2 regions of the Ruania zhangjianzhongii genome follow, and region 1 is predicted to be linked to the other one. Evidence: predicted binding sites of a transcription regulator. Region 1 holds the regulator's gene; the other holds the start of a gene.
What was found. The regulator LexA, encoded in region 1, represses DNA repair genes until DNA is damaged. The targets are predictions, from matches to a motif close to TCGAACANNTGTTCGA.
Positions count from the first base shown of each region.

Region 2: FU260_RS18365 (HNH endonuclease signature motif containing protein) is a predicted target of LexA. The motif match lies at 4,008-4,023, and genes of this name have one in related genera.

Region 1 covers NZ_CP042828.1:1,700,756-1,706,890, reverse strand. The annotation lists gene FU260_RS07930 (DUF5302 domain-containing protein) at 5-187, opposite strand; gene pip (prolyl aminopeptidase) at 317-1,312, opposite strand; gene mgrA (L-glyceraldehyde 3-phosphate reductase) at 1,482-2,531, shown strand; gene nrdR (transcriptional regulator NrdR) at 2,649-3,116, opposite strand; gene FU260_RS07910 (LysM peptidoglycan-binding domain-containing protein) at 3,279-3,704, opposite strand; gene lexA (transcriptional repressor LexA) at 3,909-4,601, shown strand; gene FU260_RS07900 (ATP-dependent DNA helicase) at 4,579-6,135, opposite strand, start outside.
Region 2 covers NZ_CP042828.1:3,961,286-3,967,420, reverse strand. The annotation lists gene FU260_RS18380 (DUF202 domain-containing protein) at 1-222, shown strand, start outside; gene FU260_RS18375 (adenosine deaminase) at 219-1,319, shown strand; gene lhgO (L-2-hydroxyglutarate oxidase) at 1,372-2,559, shown strand; gene FU260_RS18365 (HNH endonuclease signature motif containing protein) at 2,596-3,990, opposite strand; gene FU260_RS18360 (ABC transporter substrate-binding protein) at 4,270-5,139, shown strand; gene FU260_RS18355 (amino acid ABC transporter permease) at 5,151-6,029, shown strand; gene FU260_RS18350 (amino acid ABC transporter ATP-binding protein) at 6,026-6,135, shown strand, end outside.

The DNA of each region.
Region 1 (6,135 bases):
GATCTCAGCCGGACTTGCGGCGGAACTGTCGGCGCCCGCCGGGCCCGTCGATCTCGGAACCGTGGACCGGTCCGGTGTTCGGTGGGGCTTCCTCGGTGAGATGCTCACGCTCAGACTTGCGGTCGAGGGCTGCGCGCATCTTCGCCTTCGCGTCGGCCATCGGATCGTCGGACTTCTCGGATGACATCAGGGCTCCCTCTGACGGTCGTCGGCATCAGGGGGACCCGATGCCGTGTGCCCACTCTGCCCGGTTGCCGCGGGCATCGCCAACGATTACTACCGATCGACGGTGCGGCAACGGCCGTCCGTATCGGCTCTAGCCAGCGGCGAACGAGTCGGTGGCACGGATCAGCGCATCCAGAGTGGCGGGCTCGCTGAAGGCGTGGCCCGAGTCTGGGGTCATCACCAGCTCGGCGTGGGGCATGGCCTGGGCGAGCTCGTAGGCGGAGACCGCGGGAGTGCACATGTCGTAGCGGCCCTGCACGATCACGGTCGGGATGTCCGCCAGCCGGTAGGCGTCGCGGATGAGTTGACCTTCCTCGAGCCAGCCGTGGTTGACGAAGAAATGGTTCTCGATGCGTGCGAACGAGACCGCATGGGCGTCATCAGCTGCCTTGGCCAGGTTTGCCGGGTCGGGATAGAGGGAGATCACCGTGTTCTCCCAGGCTGTCCACGCCGCGCCGGCTTGCACATGGACGGCCGGGTCGGGGTCGAACAGGAGGTCGTGAAAGGCCTCCTGCAGCCGCCCGGGCATGCGGCGCTCAAGCGGCACCGGGGCGAGGTAGTCCTCCCAGGCATCGGGATAGACGTTGCGCAGCGGTCCCTCGTACATCCAGTCCAGCTCGCTGCGGCGCAGGGTGAAGATGCCTCGCAGTACCAGCTCGGTGACCCGGCTCGGATGGGTCTGGGCATACGCGAGAGCGAGGCACGAGCCCCAGGAGCCGCCGAACACCTGCCACGCCGTGACGCCGAGGTGCTCGCGCAGCGCTTCGATATCGGCCACCAGGTGCCAGGTGGTGTTCGTGCTCAGATCGGCCTCCGGCGCCGAGGCGTGTGGGCGGGATCGGCCGGCCATCCGCTGATCGAACAGGACGATCCGGTAGCGCTCCGGATCGAAGACACGCCGCTGTGCAGGGCTCACGCCCGAGCCTGGCCCGCCGTGCAGGAAGACCACCGGCTTGCCCGCGGGATTCCCACTCACCTCGTAGTAGAGCTCGTGATCATCGCTCACCCCCAGGTACCCGGTCTCGTGGGGCTCGATCTCCGGGTAGAAGGTGCGAAGGTCGGGGCTGTCGCGGCGTCGAGGGGTCATGGGTTCGAACCTATCGCGGCCGGCGCGGGCATGAGTTCGGACCCATCGCGGCCGGCGGGGGCATGAGTTCGAACCGATAGAGACCCGGGGCTCGCACAGTGCTGGGGACTCTCCGGGCGGAGCGAGACGCACTCTCATCCACCTGCAGCGACGGACTACTCTCGGGACCATGTACACACCTGCCGATAACCGGTACGACCACATGCCGATGCGCCACTGCGGGAAGAGCGGGCTGCAGCTGCCGCTAGTCTCCCTCGGGCTGTGGCAGAACTTCGGGGATACCGACCCACTGCAGACCCAGCGGGAGATCGTCTACCACGCCTTCGACCGCGGGATCACCCAGATCGACCTGGCGAACAACTACGGACCGCCGCCGGGCAGCGCGGAGGAGAACTTCGGCCGGATGCTGCGCGCCGACCTGGCCGCGCTGCGGGACGAGCTGGTGATCACCACCAAGGCCGGCTACCCGATGCACCCCGGGCCTTACGGCGACGGCAGCTCGCGCAAGTATCTGCTCTCCTCGCTGGATGCCTCCCTGCGCCGGATGGGCCTGGACTATGTGGACATCTTCTACAGCCACCGGTACAACCCGGACACCCCGCTGACCGAGACCCTCGGGGCGCTGAAGACGGCAGTGGACTCCGGCCGCGCCCTGTACGCGGGCATCTCCTCCTACAACGCCAAGCGCACCCGGGAGGCCCTGGCGGTGGCCGCGGACCTCGGGCTCGACCTGCTGGTACACCAGCCGTCCTACTCGATGCTGAACCGGTGGATCGAGGACCCCGACCAGGCCGGCACCGGCGAGTCGCTGCTGGACGTGCTCGGCGATGCCGGCATGGGTGCCGTGGTGTTCTCCCCGCTCGCGCAGGGGATGCTCACCGGCAAGTACCTGGATGGCGTTCCGGCCGACTCCCGCCGTGCGAAGGGTGGCCCGCTGCGGGAGGAGTACCTGAGCGAGGAGAACCTGGCCCGGGTACGGTCGCTGAACGAGATCGCCGCCGGTCGCGGCCAGACGCTGGCCCAGATGGCGGTGGCGTGGGTGCTGCGCGATCCCCGGGTCACCACCGCGCTGGTGGGTGCCTCGAGCGTGCGTCAGCTGGATGACACCCTCGGTGCGCTGGACAACCTGGAGTTCACCGAGGCTGAGCTGACCGAGATCGACCGCTACGCCCGGGACGGTGGAGTGAACCTCTGGGCGCCGCGCTCCAGCGACCGCTGAGCACTCTCCGACCCCGCTGAAAGTGGGCCGATCCCACTGATAGCGGGCCGATCCCACGAACAGTGGTTCGCCGCCGGTGGTCCGGGCTTCCCCTCCCGGGCCACCGGCGGCCGTCTATTACTCGAGCGGCTCGGCTGCGCTGCGCTCGTCGCGCAGAGCCGTGATCGCCGCTTCGAAATCCTCCAGGGACGAGAAGCCCTGGTACACGCTCGCGAACCGCAGATACGCGATCTCGTCCAACTCGCGCAGCGGGCCCAGGATGGTCAGCCCCACCTCGTGCGCGTCCATCTCGGCCACACCGGTGGCACGGACCACTTCTTCGACCTGCTGGGCGAGCAGCGCCAGATCGTCCTCGGAGACCGGGCGGCCCTGGCATGCCTTGCGCACGCCGGCAATCACCTTGTCCCGGCTGAACGGCTCGACGGCACCCGATCGCTTCATCACCGTCAGGCTGGTGGTCTCCACTGTGGTGAAGCGGCGGCCGCACTCCGGACACTGTCGGCGACGACGGATGGACGCGCCATCCTCAGCCGTGCGAGAATCCACGACCCGGGAGTCGCCATGCCGGCAGAACGGGCAGTGCACCTAGCGGTTCCCTTCCCTCCGGCGTCGTGCGAAAGCACCACATGTTGGTCAATCACATCCATGTAACTACTAGATGTACCCAACTTAGACATCCGAGGGCCACTCGCGCAAGTGCCATCGACCGGCCTGGACCGGCCGCGGCAGCCGGGCGGGTCGATCAGGTCACTCCCCCGAAGGAACGGTCAGCTCTGCGCCGGCGTGCACTGTCGAGGCGGACAGGTTATTCAGCGCCATGATCTGGTCGATCACCACGCGCACGTCCTGCCCATCGGCCGCGACGTCCGCAGCGATGGTCCAGAGACTCTCGCCGGGGCCGACGGTCACGCTCTGCACCTGCTCGGGCATCGGCTCCGCCTCCGGGAACGCCAGGCCGGCACCCACCCCGACAGCGGCGGCAACTGCGAACGCCAGGGCCACCAGCACGACACGGCCACGGACGGTCAGTCGCAGGGCGGCACTCGTGTCGGCCGGGCGAGACTCCGTCTCCGCCACAGGCAGAGGTGCGGCCGGCAGATCAGGGACGGCCCTCAGGTGCCGCCTGCGGGAGGGCACGGTCAGGGGCGCTGTGGGGAAGGCCAGTGCGCTCATCGTTCTCGTCTCCTCAAACTCGTCGAACACCCGTCCGTCGAACGTCTGTACTGACAGTAGCACATCTGTTCGTTCGACACGCCAGTCGAACACATGTTTGGTCTTTCGGGTGGTGGCGCCTATCGTGGAGAACGCCACAGACCGAGCAGATCATCGACCACCGACATCGGCGGATTTCCAGGCGATGCGGAACAGGAGGACACCATGGCCCGCGCACAACAGGACCCGAGCGACCGCCCGGACCCAGCCAGCCTGAGCCCCCGGCAGCGACGGATCATGGACTCGATCCGCGCCAGCCTGGAGGCCAAGGGGTACCCACCGACGATGCGGGAGATCGCCACCGCCGTCGGCCTGGCCAGCCCGTCCTCGGTGAAGTACCAGCTGGAGCTGCTGGAGCAGAAGGGATTCCTTCGCCGCGATGCACTCTCCACCCGGGCCATCGAGATCGTTTCCGACGACTCCCGCAAGGTACGCGGTGACGCCGCCACGTTCACCACCCATGACGGCGAGCAGGACACCAGCCACGCCGCCTATGTGCCGGTGGTCGGGCGAATCGCCGCCGGTGGCCCGATCCTGGCCGATCAGGCGGTCGAGGATGTCTTCCCGCTCCCCCGCCAGCTGGTGGGCGAGGGTGAGCTGTTCCTGCTCAAGGTGGTCGGTGACTCGATGATCGACGCCGCGATCTGCGACGGCGACTGGGTCGTGGTGCGCAGCCAGGCCGTCGCGGAGAACGGCGAGATCGTGGCGGCGATGATCGACGGTGAGGCCACGGTCAAGTCGCTGAAGAAGACCGACAGCGCACTGTGGCTGTTGCCGGCGAACGAGAACTACGCCCCGATCGACGGCAGCGACGCACAGATCCTCGGACGCGTGGTCAGCGTGCTCCGCTCACTCTAGGCTCGCTCTCGGCCACCGCCTCCGCGGCCAGCCGGCGCAGGGCACCACGGACTACCTCAGCATTGGTGGTCGGCCACAGCGGAGGCAAGCTGGCCGCCAGGTAGGAACCGTACCGAGCGGTGCGCAGCCGCGGGTCGAGCACTGCGACCACCCCCCGGTCGGTCACCGACCGAATCAGCCGACCGGCACCCTGGGCGAGCAGCAGGGCCGCATGAGTGGCAGAGACGGCCATGAACCCGTTGCCACCAGCCCGCCCGATCGCCTCCGTGCGGGCCGCCTTCACCGGGTCGTCCGGGCGCGGGAACGGGATCCGGTCGATGAACACCAGACGGCAGCTCAGCCCGGGCACGTCCACGCCCTGCCAGAGCGAGAGGGTGCCGAACAGGCTGGCGCGCGGGTCGGCGGCGAACTCGCGGACCAGCGTGGGCAACACGTCCTCGCCCTGCAGCAGGATCGGGGTGTCCACCTGCTCGCGAAGCGCTTCGGCGGCCGCCTCGGCACCCCGGCGAGACGAGAACAGCCCGAGCGCCCCGCCGTCGGAGGCAGTGATCAGCTCGGCGATCTCGGCGAGCATCTTCTCGTCGGTCCCGTCCCGTCCCGGCGCGGCGAGCGAGGAGGCCACGTACAGGATGCCCTGCCGGCCATAGTCGAACGGTGAGGTGACCAGTTCGCTGCGGTAGCCGCCGTCGGCCAGTCCCAAGGAGCGCGCGGTGGCCTCGAACGTGCCACCGAGGGCAAGCGTAGCCGAGGTGAGCACGGCCGAGCGTCCGCTGAGCAGCTCGCCCGCGATCGGGCCGGCCACGTTCAGCGGGGCGAGCATCAGCCGCGAGGCCTCCCCCGGCCGCCGGCCGCGTTCGCACCAGAGCACGTCCACATGGTCGGCGATCCGGTCCGAGAGCAGCCGATCGGCCACCTCGAACAGGGCGAGCAGTGCGCTGTGCGCCATCGACTTCGCCCCGGCCTCACCGGCTGCAGAGGACTGCTGGCGCATCGCGGTCATCCCTTCCCGGGTGCCTTCGGCGATGCTGCGCACGATCGGAGCAAGCTCGGCCGGTAGCCCGGACCGGAGCCTGCCCTCCGGAACCGCCATCAGCAGCGGCCGGAGCGCGTCAGCGGCCTCCTCGAGGGTGCTCAGCGGGAGTCCGGCATGCCGGCGCGCAGTGCGGGCGGTGCGTTCGACCACGGCCGCGGACAGCTCCACAGTGGCCTGCGCGGTGACCCGATCGGGTAGTTCGTGCGCCTCGTCCACCACGAGGATCTCGTGCTCGGGCAGCACTTTGGGGTTTCCGGCGGCGGCGATGCCAAGCATCGCGTGGTTGGTGACCACCACGTCGGCCTCGCGGGCGTGGGCGCGGGCGCGCTCGGGGAAGCACTCCGCCAGCAGCGGGCACTTCTGGCCGAGGCACTCCAACGAGCTGATGGACACCTGCCGCCAGGCGCGTTCACTGACCCCAGGCACCAGATCGTCCCGGTCGCCGGTGTCGGTCTCGCCGGCCCACTCCCGCAACCGCACTACCTGGCCACCCAGGCCTTC
Region 2 (6,135 bases), 2.3 Mb from region 1:
TCGATGACCGCCCAACGGCTCGGTCACCCGGTGCTGTCCGGGCTGGCGGCGCTGGCCGCGATCGCCGGTCTGGGTGGAGCGTTGCGCCGGCTGCGGTACTGGCAGCCCACCGCGTCCTCCCGGTGGTCCGTGCTCGTGCAGGTGACCGTGGCCGTGATGGTGCTCAGTGTGATCGGCGCGGCGCTGGCGGTGGCGAACATCCTCGATACGCTGAACCCATGAGCCTCACCCGCGAGACGATCGCCGCTCTGCCCAAGGTCCTGCTGCACGACCATCTGGATGGCGGGCTGCGGCCGGCCACGATGCTCGAGCTGGCGCCGGAGGTGGGTCACCAGCTCCCGGCCGGGGACCCGGAGGCGCTGGCGCAGTGGTTCGTGGCGGCGGCCGACTCGGGGTCGCTGGTGCGCTACCTGGAGACCTTCGACCACACCATCGCGGTGATGCAGACCACCGAGGCACTCACTCGGGTGGCCCGTGAGGCGGTGGTCGATCTGGCGGCCGACGGAGTCGTCTACGCCGAGCTGCGCTACGCCCCGGAGCAGCACCTGCAGCGCGGGCTGAGCCTGCAGCAGGTGGTGGACGCCGTGCACGACGGAATCGAGGAGGGCAAGGCAGAGGCCGCCCGCGCCGGGCACACGATCGAGGCGGGCACGTTGCTGTCCGCGATGCGCCATGCCGACCGGGCGGACGAGATCGCCGCGCTGACCCTGGAGAACCGGGACAGCGGAGCCGTCGGCTTCGACATCGCCGGCCCGGAGGACGGGTTCGGTCCGGGCCGGCTGCGCAGCGCATTCCAGACCCTGCGCGAAGCCAACTTCCCGTACACCATCCACGCCGGTGAGGCGGCCGGGCCGGAGAGCATCTGGGAGGCGCTGCAGGTGTGCGGCGCGCTCCGCCTGGGGCACGGGGTGCGGATCATCGAGGACATCGAGCTCACCCCGGCCGATGCCGCGCCGGGCACCGCCACCGAGGCGACCCTCGGCACGCTGGCCGCCTGGGTGCTGGATCGGCAGGTCCCGTTGGAGGTGTGCCCGTGCTCGAACCTGCAGACCGGGATCGCCACCACCGTGGCCGACCACCCGATCAGCACCCTGTGGCACCTGGGCTTCGCCGTCACCATCAACACCGACAACCGGCTGATGTCCGGCACCTCGATGAGCAACGAGATGGAGCGGCTGGTCACCGAGGCCGGCTGGACGCTGGACGATCTGGAGGAGGCCACCCTGCTGGCGGCCTGGAACTCCTTCGCCCCGCACCACATCAAACAGCAGATCGTCACCAGCCAGATCGAGCCCGGGTTCGCCGCCGCCCGCGCCTGACCGCTGCACTGAGTTCGCAGCGCTTCAGCGGAAGCGCCCCTATCGTGGAGCCGTGACGAGCTACGCGGTGGTCGGCGGCGGGATCCTCGGCTGTGCTGTGGCGCGGGAGATTCTGCGCCGCGACCCCGGCGCCGAGCTCACCCTGTTCGAGAAGGAAGACCACCTCGCCGCGCACCAGTCCGGGCACAACTCCGGAGTAGTGCACGCCGGTCTCTACTACCCGCCCGGGTCGCTGAAGGCCCGGCTCTGCCGCCGCGGGGTGGAGCTGCTGCGGGAGTTCTGCATCGGCCGGGAGCTGGACTACCTGGAGTGCGGCAAGGTGCTGATCGCCCGCGACGCCGAGGAACACACCCGGCTGCAAGCGATCGCCGAGCGCGCTCGGGCGAACGGGGTGCCCGGTGTCGAGATGGTCGGTCCGGCCGGGCTCGCCGAGGTGGAGCCGGAGGCGGTCGGGGTGGCCGCGATGCTCTCCCCGACCACTGCGGTAGTGGACTACGCGGCGATCACCCGGGCGCTCGCCGAGGACGTCCGGGCCGCCGGGGGACGACTGCTCCTCGGGCACCGGGTGCACGCTGTGGTGCCAGTGACCCGCGGGGTCCGGGTGGTCACCGACCCGGAGACTTCTCCGCAGCTCTTCGACCGGGTGGTGGCCTGCGCGGGTCTGGCCTCGGACCGCCTCGCCCGCACTGCCGGCGGCGACCGGGAACCGGCGATCATCCCGTTCTTCGGCCAGTACTACCGGATCGACGACGCGCACACCCACCTCACCCGCGGCCTGATCTACCCGGTGCCGGACCCGCGCTACCCCTTCCTCGGCATGCACCTGACCCGGCGCGTCGACGGCGCGCTCACCGTCGGCCCGAATGCGTTCCTGTCCGGCGCTCGGGAGGGTTACCGGGGCCAGGTCAGCCCGCGGGACCTCGCCGAGGTCGCACGCTGGCCAGGGTTCTGGCGCTTCGCCGCCAGGAACATGCCGACGGCGGTGCGTGAGCTGGCGGGCGTGCTCTCCCCGGAGAGGTTCCTCACCGAGGCGCGCAGCTACGTCCCGGCGCTGGAAGGCGCGCGGCTGACCCCCGTCGGGCGCGGCATCCGGGCCCAGGCGATGACCCGGGATGGCCGGCTGCTGGACGACTTTGCCATCGAGCAGCGTGGCCCGCTCGTTCAGGTGCGCAACGCGCCGTCTCCGGGTGCCACCGCGTCGCTGGCGATCGCCGAGCACATCGTCGCATCGCTCGGCTGAGCAACGCCGCTGAGCGCTTCCGCGGAAGCGGTACCGCTACGCCGCGTGACCGTCCTGCTCGGCGGCGAGCTGGCGCCGTCGTGCCCAGTTCGTCACCACAGTGGAGACGGCGTAGGCCAGGTGCAACCGGCCGCCGTCGAGAGCGACCAACGATGCATCCTCAGCCGCCGGGACAACGGGCCCGTTGGCTGTGCTGCTCGGCTGCGACACCGGGCTGCCGTCCGGCGTCAGCACGACGATCGGTCCACCCGGCCCGCGCCGCATCTGGTAGCCGCCTTCGTGCAGCCGACGATGGTGCTCCCCGCAGAGCAGGACCATGTTGTCCAGGTCGGTGCGTCCACCGCGGACCCAGTGCACCAGGTGATGACCGTGCAGGTACTGCCGCCGCCCACAGCCGGGATAGACACAGCCGTGGTCCCGGTCCCACATCGCCCGGAACAGGGCGGCGCTGGGCAGGCGCCGCCGCCGGCCGAGGTCCACAGTGCGGCCGGGCCGAGGGTTCGGCCGGACCCAGTCGCCCGGGGGAGCGGAGCCGTCCTCGTGCAGGTGCGTCACCAGCCCGGAGTCGCAGGCCAGCCGGCGCGCTGTCTCCGGGTGCAGTGCCGCACCGGACTCCAGCCGTGGGCCGATGAGGGCGGGTGGGCCTTGGTTCGCGGTCACCGGTGTACCGGCGAGATCCGCCAGTGTGGTGTGCAGCACGGTCTCCGCCCGCCGGGACCCACGGGTCCGGCTCGCGCCGGCCTCGATCTCGGACTGTTCGCAGACCAGCACCAGGGCATCGAGCAGCGAGTAGCCCGACTCGTCCTGATCCGCGGCGGTCCGTTTCAGGTATTCACGCGCCTCGTGCAGCCGGTCGACGATCACCGCACCCTGCTCCGGCGAGCACCGCACCGAGACGCTCACCGACCCGTCGTCGAGGGTCCGGTAGGTCACCGCTGCGCGGTCATGGCGCTCGTTGACCTCCGCCAGGGAACCGGCGGCGGTGCGCACCCCGGCACAGAAGCGCTGCACCTGGTCTGCGGTGCCCGCCTCGGCCACCTGCACCAGCTCCGCCTCGTTCTCCGGGGTGGCCACCCGAGTGATCGCCCGCACTTTCGAATAGCTCAGCCGGCCCGCCCCGAACTCGGCGCACGTCAGCGGCAGACTGCGCATCGCACGAGCCACCCGGACCTGTTCCCGAGCCGTCACCGCGGCCATCCCGCACTGCCAGGACAGCCAGTGCGTGCTGGAGGTGACTCCGGCATAGTGCCCCCACCCGTCGCGCGCGTCGAACTCACCGAGCAGCACCAGGAACCGGCAGGTGCTGGCCGCGATCCCGGCCGCGAGGGAGCCCAGCTCTGCTGCTAGCTGCCACACCGGCCGCTCGCTCAGATCGTCCCCGGCGGGCCGCTTCCCTGCGGGCGTGTTCCGGTCATCGGCGTTGGCCGTCATCGTCCTCACCGTCCTCTTCGAATAGGTGTTCGATACTAGGAGCGAGCACCGACATTGCCGGCCGGCCGACATTGCTGGCCGGCCGACAATGTCGGTGCTGGCCACCGGTCGGCGGGTATGCGCTTCCGCGGAAGCGCCTCCCGGCCCGGAACGCTTCAGCGGAAGCGCTGAGCGGGCGCCGTGCTGTGAGCCCGATCACCTCTCACCAGCGACCGGTCCCGCCCAGTGCCGAATGCTTTACAGTTCAGGTGATGACCGCTGTCCCGGGAAAGGTTCATCGTGCGCCGTCGTGCTCTTGTCCTGACCACTGCCGCCCTCGCACTGGCCCTGACCGCGTGTTCGGGTGGTGACAGCAGCAATGGCGGCACCACTGCCGACCAGGGCGGCGAAGGCACCGAGACCGCGACCTGCGATCCGGCTGCGCTGGAGACTCTCACCGAGGGCACGCTGACCGTCGGCACGTCCACCCCGTACGAGCCCTGGTACGTGGGTGAGGACCCGACCACCGGGGAGGGCTTCGAGTCCGCGCTGGTCTACGCCGTCGCTGATCAGCTCGGCTTCGCCGAAGAGGACGTGACCTGGGAGAACGTCACCTTCGAGCAGATCATCGCCCCGAACATCAAGCCGTTCGACTTCGCCGCCTACCAGACCACGATCACCCCCGAGCGGGCCGAGGTGGTGGACTTCTCCGCCCCGTACCTGGACACCTATCAGGGGGTGGTGGTGGCCGACTCCGGTGACTACGCCGAGGCGAGCGCGCTGACCGACCTCGAGGGTGCCCGGATCGGCGTGACCGCCGGGCAGACCTCCTTGACCGATGCCGAGGCCGCCTGGGGGGACACCGTCGAGCTGGTGCCCTATGACGACGCCGGGATGGCGATGCAGGCGATGAGCAGCGGGCAGATCGACGCCGTGGTGATGGACGTGAGCCAGGGCGTGTCCGCCTCCACGGTGTACTTCCCGGACACCTCCGTGATCGGCACCCTGCCTGCCTCCGGTGAGCCGGCGCAGCTCGGCTTCGTGCTGGACGTCGAGTCCTCGCTGACCACCTGCGTCTCCGACGCTGTGGAAGCGCTGCGCACCGACGGCACGCTGGACGCGCTCGCGAGCGAGTGGCTGAACACCGACGGTATCCCCGAGCTGAGCTGACCGGGGCGCCGATGGCAGCAGATCGGCCGGCGGCGGCCCACGAACCCACCGAGCAGGCGCTCGTCCGGGCTGCCTACCGCCGTCGAGGCCGGCGCCGGTCGTTCCTGGTGGCACTGGCCTCCACAGTGGTCGTCGCTGCGCTGGCCTGGTGGGTGCTGGTGAGCTCGCCCGGCTGGGAGCGCACTCGGGAGGCGTTCTTCGACCCGGGCCGGTTCGTGGAGATGCTGCCCGCGCTCGCCGACGGGCTGTGGTTGAACCTGCGGGTCTGGGTGATCGCGGGGGTGATTTCGCTGGTGCTCGGGCTGTTGCTGGCGATCGCGCGCACCACCACTGCGCCCGCACTGTTCCCGCTCCGCGCGGCCGTGGTGGCGTTCGTGGACATCTTCCGCGGGGTTCCGGTGCTGCTGGTGCTACTGGTGGTCGGGTTCGGTCTGCCGGCGCTGCGGCTGCCGTGGATGCCGATCCAGGCTGCGTTCCTGGGCACGCTGGCGCTGGTGCTGACTTACAGCGCCTACCTCGCGGAGATCTTCCGCTCCGGGATCGAGGCGGTGCACCCGGCGCAGGTGGCGGCGGCCCGCGCGCTGGGGCTGACCAAGGCGCAGACCACTCGCCGGATCGTGGTGCCGCAGGCGGTGCGCAATGTGGTGCCGGCGCTGCTGAACATGGTGGTCGCGCTGCAGAAGGATTCTGGGTTGATCTCCATCCTCGGTGCGGTGGACGCGATCCGGGTGGCGCAGATCGCGGTCAGTGGCGACTACAACTTCACTCCGTACGTGGCTGCCGGGTTCCTCTTCCTGCTGGTGTCCATCCCACTTACCCGAGCTGTGGATGCCTACAACGCCCGCCGGGGTTGGCGCGGTGCCCGCGGTGTGGCGGGGGCGATCCGATGAGCGATCCGATCCAGCCGTCGACGGCGGAGCTCACCTCGGGCGGTTCGCCCGCCTCGTTGCTGCGCTTGCGTGGGGTGCGCAAGTCCTTCGGGGATCACCTGGTGCT